DNA from 2 places in the Rhizobium sp. A37_96 genome. Region 2 is predicted to be linked to the other one. Evidence: riboswitches for the same ligand, from Rfam matches in the RefSeq annotation. Region 2 holds a riboswitch; the other holds the start of a gene.

Evidence for each region. Region 2 has a riboswitch for thiamine pyrophosphate ahead of thiB (thiamine ABC transporter substrate binding subunit). Riboswitches for the same ligand answer to the same signal wherever they lie in the genome.
Region 1: it holds a riboswitch for thiamine pyrophosphate, as region 2 does, so the genes downstream of both, thiM (hydroxyethylthiazole kinase) here and thiB (thiamine ABC transporter substrate binding subunit) in region 2, are expected to answer to the same signal.

What each region holds. Positions count from the first base shown of each region.
Region 1 is NZ_JBNWDS010000003.1:252,817-258,048, forward strand. Features, by position in the region: gene thiD (bifunctional hydroxymethylpyrimidine kinase/phosphomethylpyrimidine kinase) at 1-518, opposite strand, end outside; gene thiE (thiamine phosphate synthase) at 515-1,150, opposite strand; gene thiM (hydroxyethylthiazole kinase) at 1,147-1,950, opposite strand; TPP riboswitch at 2,001-2,097, opposite strand; gene ACQZ6J_RS12930 (DUF1127 domain-containing protein) at 2,327-2,473, shown strand; gene yghU (glutathione-dependent disulfide-bond oxidoreductase) at 3,056-3,931, shown strand; gene ACQZ6J_RS12940 (hypothetical protein) at 4,162-5,232, shown strand, end outside.
Region 2 is NZ_JBNWDS010000004.1:379,209-384,440, forward strand. Features, by position in the region: gene ACQZ6J_RS15525 (ABC-F family ATP-binding cassette domain-containing protein) at 1-531, opposite strand, end outside; gene ACQZ6J_RS15530 (thiamine diphosphokinase) at 534-1,187, opposite strand; gene ACQZ6J_RS15535 (MarR family winged helix-turn-helix transcriptional regulator) at 1,260-1,787, opposite strand; gene ACQZ6J_RS15540 (MDR family MFS transporter) at 1,955-3,490, shown strand; TPP riboswitch at 3,562-3,678, shown strand; gene thiB (thiamine ABC transporter substrate binding subunit) at 3,729-4,757, shown strand; gene thiP (thiamine/thiamine pyrophosphate ABC transporter permease ThiP) at 4,768-5,232, shown strand, end outside.

The DNA of each region.
Region 1 (5,232 bases), on a different contig from region 2:
AGCACTGCCGAGGGCCCAAGCTCGGCCAGGGCAAGTGCCTGGCGCGCCATGTCTTCCCGGCTTCGCGCTTCCGTGTCATGCAAGAGCGCCGCCGCCTCGGGCAGGTTCGGCGTGATGACCGTTGCCAGGGGCAGCAATCGGGTGGTCAGCACATCGACGGCATCGGCAGCAAGCAGCGCGGCGCCGCCCTTGGCGATCATGACAGGGTCGAGCAAGACGGGCACATCGCGATGTTGCTCCAGAATGTCGGCAACGGCTTCGGCGATCGCGGCGTTGGCGATCATGCCGATCTTGACGGCATCGACGCGGATATCGGCAAAGATTGCGTTGATCTGATCCGCCACGAATTGGGGAGGCACCGGATGAACGCCGAAGACGCCCTGCGTATTTTGCGCCGTCAAAGCCGTGAGGGCGGCCATTCCGTAAACGCCGAGGGCGGAAAAGGCTTTCAGGTCGGCCTGGATGCCGGCGCCGCCGGAAGGATCGGAGCCAGCGATGGATAGGACATTGCGGATCATCGACGGGCCTCCTTGATGGCGTTGGCGATAAAGGCCGTGGCTGCCTGCGGGTCGGGCGTGCCGCATATGGCTGAGACGACCGCAAGACCATCGGCGCCGGCCGTGAGAACATTTGCCGCGTGCTCCGCCTTGAGGCCGCCGATCGCGACCGTTGGAACCGGGCAGAGCCCGACGATACGGGCAAGACCATCAAGGCCGATCGGCTGCTTGTGGTCGGGCTTGGTCGGCGTGGCAAAAACCGGACCGACCCCGGCATAATCGACGATGCTTGCATCTATGGCGGAAGCGAGCGCCTCGGTTTCCACCGAGAGACCGAGGATCATCTCCGGGCCGATCATGCGACGGGCGTCGGCGGCATTGATATCCTCCTGCCCGATATGCAGGCCATCGGCGCCGATGGCGATGGCAGCCTCGACATTGTCGTTGACGATCAGCCGCGCATTGCTTCCATGCAGGATCTGCTTGAGGGCACGACCCGTTTCGATCATCGCTGCGGTCGGAGCATGCTTGTCGCGCAGCTGTACGATCGTGGCGCCGCCAGCGATAGCGGCACGCGTCGTCTCCACCATGCCGAGATCGGCGCATAGTATGGGATCGAGCACAAGATAGAGCGAGAGATCGAAGTCTTTCATGCTGCCGATATCCTTGCTTCGCGATCCAGCGTTTCCTGGTCGAGGTTCGCCAGCGCATCGAGGAAGCGCCAGGAAAAGGAGCCAGGACCATTCGCGCTCGTTCCTGCCTGCTCTCCGGCGACGGCGAAGACGGCGAGTGCCGCCACGGTCGCATCCAATGCCGCGTCCGGCGCCGTCGCGGCAAAGGCGCCGACAAGGCAGGTGAGGGAGCAACCGAGCGCGGTGACCTGCGGCATGAACGGCGAACCACCGGCAATGCGCCGTGCCTTCTGCCCGTCGGTCACGAAATCGGTGATCCCGGTGACAGCGACGACGCAACCGTGCCTTTCGGCCAGCTGCCGGGCGGACTCTTCCGCCTGCTCGACCGGGTCCCGGCTGTCCACGCCCTGGCCGCGGCTGGCGCCGCCGGCAAGGGCGATGATCTCCGACGCGTTGCCGCGAATGATCGTCGGCCGCAGCTCGAGCAATCGGGCGACGGCATTGCGGCGAAACGCAGTGGCATAGTGAGCGACCGGATCGAGGACCCATGGCTTGCCTGCCGCATTGGCCGACTGCGCGGCCTTCAGCATGCCGGCAAGCCAGCCGGTCGAGAGCGTGCCGATATTGATCGTCAGCGCGCCGGAGATCGCGGCAAATTCGCCCGCTTCCTCTTCGGCATGCACCATCGCCGGCGACGCGCCGGCCGCAAGCATTACATTGGCTGCGACATTCATCGCGACAAAATTGGTAATGCACTGCACCAGCGGCGGGTTGGCGCGCATGGTGTCAAGCAGCCTGCCTGTTTTGATTTGGTCTTGCATATCGCCCTTTCAGGCGGGGCGAGACGCTAAGGGACGACGAGCTATGCTTCCCGAGGTCCCGAGCGACTTCCTCCGCCAGCATGATCTGGTTCAGGTTCAAAGGGTACTTCTCAGCCCGCCGGATAGCGGACGCCCCTGTCTCTCATCTCATCCCTTGTCGCAGACAAAGACGGCGCTGTCATCAGAAAATCGCAAATGCCACGACGCTGGAGAGGTGCTGCTTGCTTTTCGGGCGACCCATGCAACAAGCGCATGGGTGCAGTGATACCTTAGCTCTGCAAAAGGCGAAGGGCTTCAGCTATATATTACTCATCGAAGCGAACGGAGCGCCAAGGACGGCAGCTCAGCTTCGAAAGCCCAAGGAAAGGGGATCATCATGAACGTAGCACGCTCTTTCAACAACTGGCGCAAGTATCGTCAGACGGTCGCCGAACTGGGCCGTATGTCCACGCGCGAACTGCACGATCTGGGTATCGATCGCGGCGAAATCCGCAACGTTGCCCGCGCAGCAATCGCTCGCTAACGGCCGCAACGGCTCCTTATAAAGCTGCTTTATGCCAGCGCCTGTTCTTCCGAGCAGGCGCTTTTGCTTTGTCCGGACCTAGCGCTTCAGTGGCCCTGTTCGCGTTGCGAAAGATAGGTGAAGCCTGCCGCTTTTCGCATAACGCATAACTGCCCTGCAAATAAATGCCTATCCAGTGAGCAAAAATCGGGTATGTTATGTCTATCGAAGCGATGCACCTCCTCCCGCATCTCTTCGCTTTGCAGCTGCCCTTCTCCTCCTCCCAGGGGCGCTGCTGGAACAGCGGAACTCCTCCTCCCATCTGCTGTTCGGTTCTTGTAGAAAGCCTGCCGCACCTCCTCCCGCGGCAGGCTTTTTCGTTTCAGGCGATATCGAGCGGATTTCCGGTGGCTCGACTCGCTCGAGACTGAGGCCCTGCATCCGGGCGCTGCAATTGCCCGCCGACGACACACCCGTCCCAGCGTGTCGAAGGGTCCCACGGCTCCTCTCGCAAAAATGAACAGCCGCCACTATGTGCGGGATATGTAGCGCGCTACATCGAAGACCTACCCTCAACTTGATTCCCGAAACAGGAGGATGCCCATGACCGGTTCTGCCGACTATACGCCGCCGAAAATCTGGACCTGGAACAAGGCCAATGGCGGCCAGTTCGCCAACATCAACCGTCCGATTGCCGGGCCGACCCATGAAAAGGAACTTCCGGTCGGTCGTCATCCCCTCCAGCTCTATTCGCTGGGAACGCCCAATGGCGTGAAAGTCACCATCATGCTCGAAGAGCTGCTGGCGCTTGGCCATAGCGGCGCGGAATATGACGCCTGGCTGATCAAGATCGGCGAAGGCGATCAGTTCGGCAGCGGTTTCGTGGACGTGAATCCCAATTCGAAGATCCCTGCCTTGCTGGACCGCAGTGGCCCGAAGCCGGTCCGCGTCTTCGAATCGGCCTCGATCCTGGTATATCTCGCCGAAAAGTTTGGCGCCTTCCTGCCGACCGAGCAGCCGGCGCGTGCGGAATGCCTGTCCTGGCTGTTTTGGCAGATGGGCAGCGCGCCCTATCTCGGCGGTGGTTTCGGTCATTTTTACGCCTACGCCCCCACCAAGATCGAATATGCGATCGACCGCTTCGCCATGGAGGTGAAGCGCCAGCTCGACGTGCTCGATCGCCGTCTGGCCGAGAGCGAATACATCGCCGGCAGCGACTACACGATCGCCGACATCGCCATCTGGCCGTGGTACGGCGGTCTTGCCAAGGGTTGGCAGTACGGTGCGGCCGAGTTCCTGCAGGTGCAGGACTACAAGAACGTTCAGCGCTGGGCCGACCAGATCTATGCACGGCCTGCCGTCAAGCGTGGCCGCATGGTCAATCGCATGTCGGGAGATCCTTCCGAACAACTGCGCGAGCGCCACGACGCCAGCGATTTCGAGACCAAGACGCAGGACAAGGTCGCAGCCGCAGGCTGACAGATAGTTTTAGCGCGCATTCTTGCGAACTCGCGGTCTCCGGGCCGCGAGTTTTTTATTGTCGCCGTAGCCGATCTCCGCTGTTTCCGGGCCTGTCTGTTTCCGGGAAAGTCAGCCTCGCTCCATCTTGCCAAGTCTAATGTCCTGCTGCCGCAAGTGTACCGCCCGGCATAGAACGCAACGCGCTCCCGCGATGCGTTTGACCCATGACGCAAGAGGAATGCTTTTCCATGCAGCAGATTGCTGGTGACCGTGCCCTGGATAAAGATGTCATCGCGGGCGCGCCGTCGCAGCAATCGGGCGAGGGGCGAGAGATGCTTTTGAAGCACCTGATTTCGGGTGGTGACGAACGATTGGATTGCGATGCGGCCAGCGGACTGAACATGTACGGTTATGGTCCTGCGCCCCGCCCAAGGGACCTTGCGTTCGGATCCTCGACGGCGTCGACGATTTCTGCGGCCGCCTTTGCCGAGGTTGCCACCTATTATGATGGCCTGATCCGCGACATGGAAGCCGGCCAGGCGGCCGCGATCTACGAGCGTGAGCTTAGACATGTGCGCTCTGACCTGCTGCGTTTGCTTGGGCTGAACCAGCGGGCCGAACAGCCGCATGTCGATGCCATTCTGGCGACATCGGGCACCGACATTCATCTCTTCGCCGCCTCGCTTCTGGCGCGCGAGGACGATCGGGCCTTGATGACCATCACGCTCATGGGCAATGAAACGGGAAGCGGCGTCATGACCGCCGCCTCCGGCCGGCATTTCATGGGCAGGGTCAGCAGCGACCGCGCGGTCGCCAAGGGCGAGGAACTGCGAGCCGGCGATGCAACGCGCAACGCAACCATTGCCGTTCGCAACAAGGACGGCTCCCTTCGCGCCGACAGCGAGATCGAAGACGAATTGCGCGGCCTGATCGAGCTTGGCCGCGCCGCGGGGCTGAGATGCCTGCTCGTCGTGACCGACGTTTCCAAGACAAGCCTGTTGGCGCCAAGCCTGGAAAGCGTGTTGCGTCTCAAGGCGCGTTTCGGCGGCATCCTCGATATCATGATCGATGCCTGCCAGTTCCGCCTGTCGGCAGCGACGATCCGCGCCTACCTTGCGCACGGCTTCATGGTGGCGCTAACGGGCTCCAAGTTTTTGGCGGGGCCGATTTTCAGCGGCGCGCTCCTCTGCCCGCCGCAAATGTCGGAGCGTTTCAGAAACCGCCCTCTGCCGGTGGCTCTGGCCGACTATTGCGGAAAGGCGGAATGGCCGGAGGATTGGGTGGCGCGTGAAACGCTGTCCGAGCGCGCCAATTTCGGC
Region 2 (5,232 bases):
GCGGCGGTCGTGCGAAATGAGCACGAGCGCGCTGCGGCTCTTCTGCAGCTCGCCTTCCAGCCACTCGATGGTCGGCAGGTCCAGATGGTTGGTGGGTTCGTCGAGCAGCAGGATATCCGGCTCCGGCGCCAGAACGCGCGCAAGTGCGGCACGACGGGCCTCGCCGCCCGAAAGATTGTTCGGGTCTTCTTCGCCGGTCAGGCCGAGATGAGACAGCAGGTAAGTTACCCGGTAAGGGTCATCGCCTGGGCCAAGGCCGGATTCCGCGTAAGCTGCGACCGTCTTATAGCCCGCGAAATCCGGCGCCTGTTCGAGATAGCGCACGGTCGAGGACGGATGGCGGAACACCTCGCCCGACTGCGCCTCGACGAGGCCGGCGGCGATCTTCAAGAGCGTCGACTTGCCCGACCCGTTGCGGCCGACAAGGCAGATCTTGTCGCCCGGCTCCACCTGCAGACGGGCACCGGCGAGCAAAGGCGCACCGCCAAAGCTCAGGAAGATGTCGTCGAGTTTCAGAATGGGAGGGGCCAAGATCAGACTCCGGTAAGGTCATAAGGGCGGGCAAGAACGATCGCCCTGCCGCTGCCGAGCGAAAAACGCACATCGCCTTCCGCCACGTTGGAAATGGTGCGCGATGCGCCGAAGGGCAAATGAAAATCACGCAAGGGATATCGGGCATTCTCGATGAAAAGGCCCGTCAGATCGCTGAAGCCAAGGACCGAAAACAGCGAGCTGGCCGGCAGTGCGAGCGTGAGATCGCCCGGCGGAAGCGGCACGGCCTCCTCGTCGCCGGATGTCAGCAACACGTCGAGGCCTTTTTCGGCCAGATGAACGCCATAGAGCAGGTGCTGGATCGCATGGTCGGACCGCTCACCGCCCATGGCGCCCACGAGGATGAGCCTGACGGCGCCGCGCTGGATCGCCTCGGAAACGGCAATCTCGCCATCCGTCGCGGCCTTTGCCGCCGGATAGGGCTGTTTCGGAACATCCGGAAAGGCGTCCTGCAGATCGGCGGGCGTGGAATCGAAATCGCCGACCCAGAGTTCGGGCTCCACCCCGAGAGCAACCGCGTGGCGCATGCCGCCATCGGCTGCGATGAAGCGGCTGCCGGCAACGGCGGCGCGCAATCGCTCCGTCAGGCGAAGCTCGCCGCCGAGCAGAATGGTGAAGGTGGTGGACTGGCTCATGGGCCAAGCCCATAGCGCAAAGTCATGTCCCTAGGGAAGAGCGCCATACGCAAGAACGACCGTGCCGGGCGTTCAGTCGTCCGTTTCCTTGAGGCGCGCCTGGAAAACCTGCTCGTAGCCGGTGACGTATCGGTCGAACAGCAGCGAGAAGCTTTCGATTTCCTCCGGCGTCCAATCGGCAAAGATGCTGCCGATGACGGAATATTTCTGCGCCTGGATTTCCGACAGCAGCCTCTGGCCAAGGGCGGTGAGCACCACGACGATACGCCGCGCATCGGCTTGCGACGCCTTGCGGCGCAGGACGCCACGGGCCACCATGTCGGCAACGATGCGGCTTGCCCGCGACGGATCGATGCGGACCATCTCGGCGATCGTCCCGACGGTGACCTCGCCCGTCGCCTCCGCCTGCCTCACCACATCGAGCACGTCGAGATGCGAAAGCTCAAGCCCGGGCGCAACGCTCTGGATGGCGAGCCTGCCAATCATGCGCCGGCCGGTCAGCAGGCGCATGCGCGTCATCGCATGGCCGATGCGCAGAAGATTCTCGTCTTCGGTCGGCGGCTGGGCTTCAACTTCTCGTGTATTCGTCGCGGATGTCATCTTTCCACCATATCAGAGGGAGAAAGGAAATAAAACATGCAAACAGCATTCACTTGTCATTGACAATTATATGCTAATGGCACATATATCTCAAGTATGAAAACCGGGGCGCCCCGCGCATTCGATCGACCGCGCAGCGTTTCGGCCAAGCTCGGATTTCTTGCTCCATGGACATGCAGACAACGTTCGCGCCGCTCGTGGCGGATCATAAACGGCGGCTTATCCTCTTCCTGTTTCTGATGACTGCCATGTTCATGGCGACACTCGACAACCAGATCGTATCGACGGCGCTTCCGACGATCGTCGGTGAGTTCGGGCATCTGGAGCGCTTCGGCTGGATCGGATCCGCCTATCTTCTCTCGCTCTCAGCCGTCATGCCGGTCTACGGCAAGCTCGGCGATCTCTTCGGCCGCAAATATGTGATGATGACGGCAATCGCCATCTTCACCATCGGCTCCGCCGTCTGCGGCCTTGCCGTGTCGATGAATACGCTGATTGCCGCCCGCGTGCTGCAGGGCTTCGGCGGCGGCGGTATCATGGTGTCGATCTTCGCCGTCAACGCCGACCTTTTCGAGCCCCGCGAGCGCGCCCGCTACCAGAGCTATTCGAGCCTGGTGCTGATGGCCTCCGGCGCCATCGGCCCCGTACTCGGCGGCACCATGAGCGATCTGTTCGGCTGGCGCTCGATCTTCCTCGTCAACGTGCCGATCGGCTTCGTCGTGCTCGCTGGCCTTGCTTTCATGCTTCCCTATCGCAAGCCGGCCCGCCGCCCGAAGATCGATTACGCCGGCGCCATCGTCCTTGCCTTGACGACGACGAGCATCGTGCTTGCCGCCGACGGCACCGAGCTCTTCGGATCGCTGCTGTCGCCGCAATGCCTCGGCATCATCGCCTTCGGCGTGATCTGCGCCGTAACCTGGGTCTTCATCGAGCGCCGCGCGCCGGAACCGATCGTGCCGATGACGCTGTTCCGCAATCCGACATTCGGCCTGCTGCTGGTCATCTCGATCACCAGCGGCGCGGTTGCCATCGGCATGGTCAACTATTTCGCGCTCTTCCTGCAGACGACGACGGGCCTCTCGCCTTCGATGGCAGGGCTGCTGTTCATTCTGCTGACCGGAGGCCTCGTCTGCGGCTCGCTGTCCGCCGGCCGGCTGATCGCGGCAAAAGGGCGCTACAAGCCCTTCGCCGTCGCCAGCGCCGCCTGCAGCACCATCGCATTTGCCTCGCTCGCCTTCGTCCATGCGGGCACGCCCATCGTCTTCATCGGCGGCCTGATGCTCCTGCACGGCATCGGCATCGGCCTGGCACAGCAGGTTCCGGTCATCGGCGTGCAGAATGCGGCCTCGGCCCGCGACGTCGGCGCTGCGACCGGCGCCGTCACGCTGTCGCGCATGGGCGGCGCCTCCATCGCCATCTCCATCTATGGCGCCATCATCGCCGCCAAGCTCGGCAATGTCGGCGTCTCCATAGCCGGCGTCTCCGACATCGAGGAACTGACGCCGAAAATGATGGCCGCATTGCCGGAGGCGACCCGCGAAGCCGTCGCCAACGCCTATGCCAGCGCTTTCAGCCCGCTGTTCATGACGGCCGCGGGCATCTGCCTGCTCGGCCTTCTGACGGCGCTGACGCTGAAGAATGTGCAGCTTCCCGGCGCAACGAAGAAATTCGAAAGCCCGGCCGCCGCGCACGCCGCCGAGTAGCGCCCTCCCGCCTGCAATCGACAAGGGAATCATTTCCCTTGTCATCCCTTCATCACAAGGCTAAATCTGCCGACGCTCTAACGGGGTGCCTTATGTCCTACCGGACATCTGGCTGAGAGGCTTTGACCGGCCAACCCGCGGAACCTGATCCGGCTAACACCGGCGGAGGGATTAGACGCGTGACGAAATCATAGCGCCCTTTTCCCCTTCAAGACGAAACCAAAAAGGAGGCGCTGTCATGCAAGACCGTTCGCTATTGTCATTCTTCGCCGGCCTGGCCCTTGCCGCCGGAACGACCCTTTTCGCCATGCAGCCTGCTGCAGCGGCCGACAAGACCCTGACCATCTACACTTATGAGAGCTTCACTGCCGATTGGGGTCCGGGCGCCAAGGTCAAGGCCGCTTTCGAAAAGACCTGCGGCTGCACGGTCAATTATGTCAGCGTCACCGACGGCGTGGCGCTGCTCTCCCGCCTCAAGCTGGAGGGTGCGGGCACCAAGGCCGACGTCGTTCTCGGCCTCGACACCAATCTTGTCGACGAGGCCAAGGATACCGGCCTCTTCGATGTGAGCGGTGTCGACACGTCGGCCCTCAAGGTTCCCGGCGATTTCAAGGACGACGTCTTCGTGCCCTACGACTACGGCCATTTCGCCGTCATCTACGACAGCCAGACGGTCAAGAATCCGCCTAAGAGCATGAAGGATCTCGTCGAGGGCGATCCCTCGCAGAAAATCGTCATCGAGGATCCGCGCACCTCGACACCGGGACTCGGCCTGCTGCTCTGGGTCAAGTCGATCTATGGCGACAAGGCGGCAGATGCCTGGGCCAAGCTCAAGGGCCGTATCCTGACGGTAACCCCCGGCTGGTCGGAAGCCTACGACCTTTTCACCAAGGGCGAAGCGCCGATGGTGCTCTCCTACACGACGTCGCCGGCCTATCACATGATCGAGGACAAGACCGACCGCTACCAGGCCGCCGCCTTCTCGGAAGGACATTACATCCAGATCGAGGTCGCCGGCCTCATCAAGGCCTCGCCGAACAAGGAGCTCGCCCGCGATTTCCTGAAGTTCATGGTCTCTCCCGGCTTCCAGGACATCATCCCCACCAGCAACTGGATGATGCCGGTCTCGGCAACCTCCGAGCCACTGCCGGATGCCTTCAGCAAGCTCGTCGTGCCGACGAAGACTTTCCTGATGAGCCCCGCCGACGTCGACAAGAACCGCAAGGCCTGGATCGACGAATGGCTGACCGCCACCAGCGGCAACTGACGTCCTGACCATGCTGACGGCATCCGAAAGAAGACGCGCCATTTCCGGCGGGGCGCTCAGCCTCGCCGGCATCGTGCTCTTCGTCGGGGTTGCCGTGCTCGTCCTGCTTGCCGCCGGCATCGAGTCCGGCGGCGAAACCACGCTGGCGGATCCCTACCTGCTGCGCGTCCTGCGTTTCACGCTGCTGCAGGCGACGCTTTCGACGCTGCTCTCCGTCGTGCTTGCCATACCGGTGGCCCGCGCATTGGCACGTCAGCCGCGTTTCCCCGGCCGGCTGTGGCTCATCCGGCTGATGGCCGTGCCGATGGGCCTGCCGGTGCTGATCGGCGCGCTCGGCCTGCTCGGCATATGGGGCCGGCAGGGGCTGCTCAATCAGGCGCTTGCCGCGATCGGCCTGTCGCAGCCCGTCAGCATCTATGGCCTTACCGGCATCCTGCTGGCGCACGTCTTCTTCAACATGCCGCTCGCATGCCGG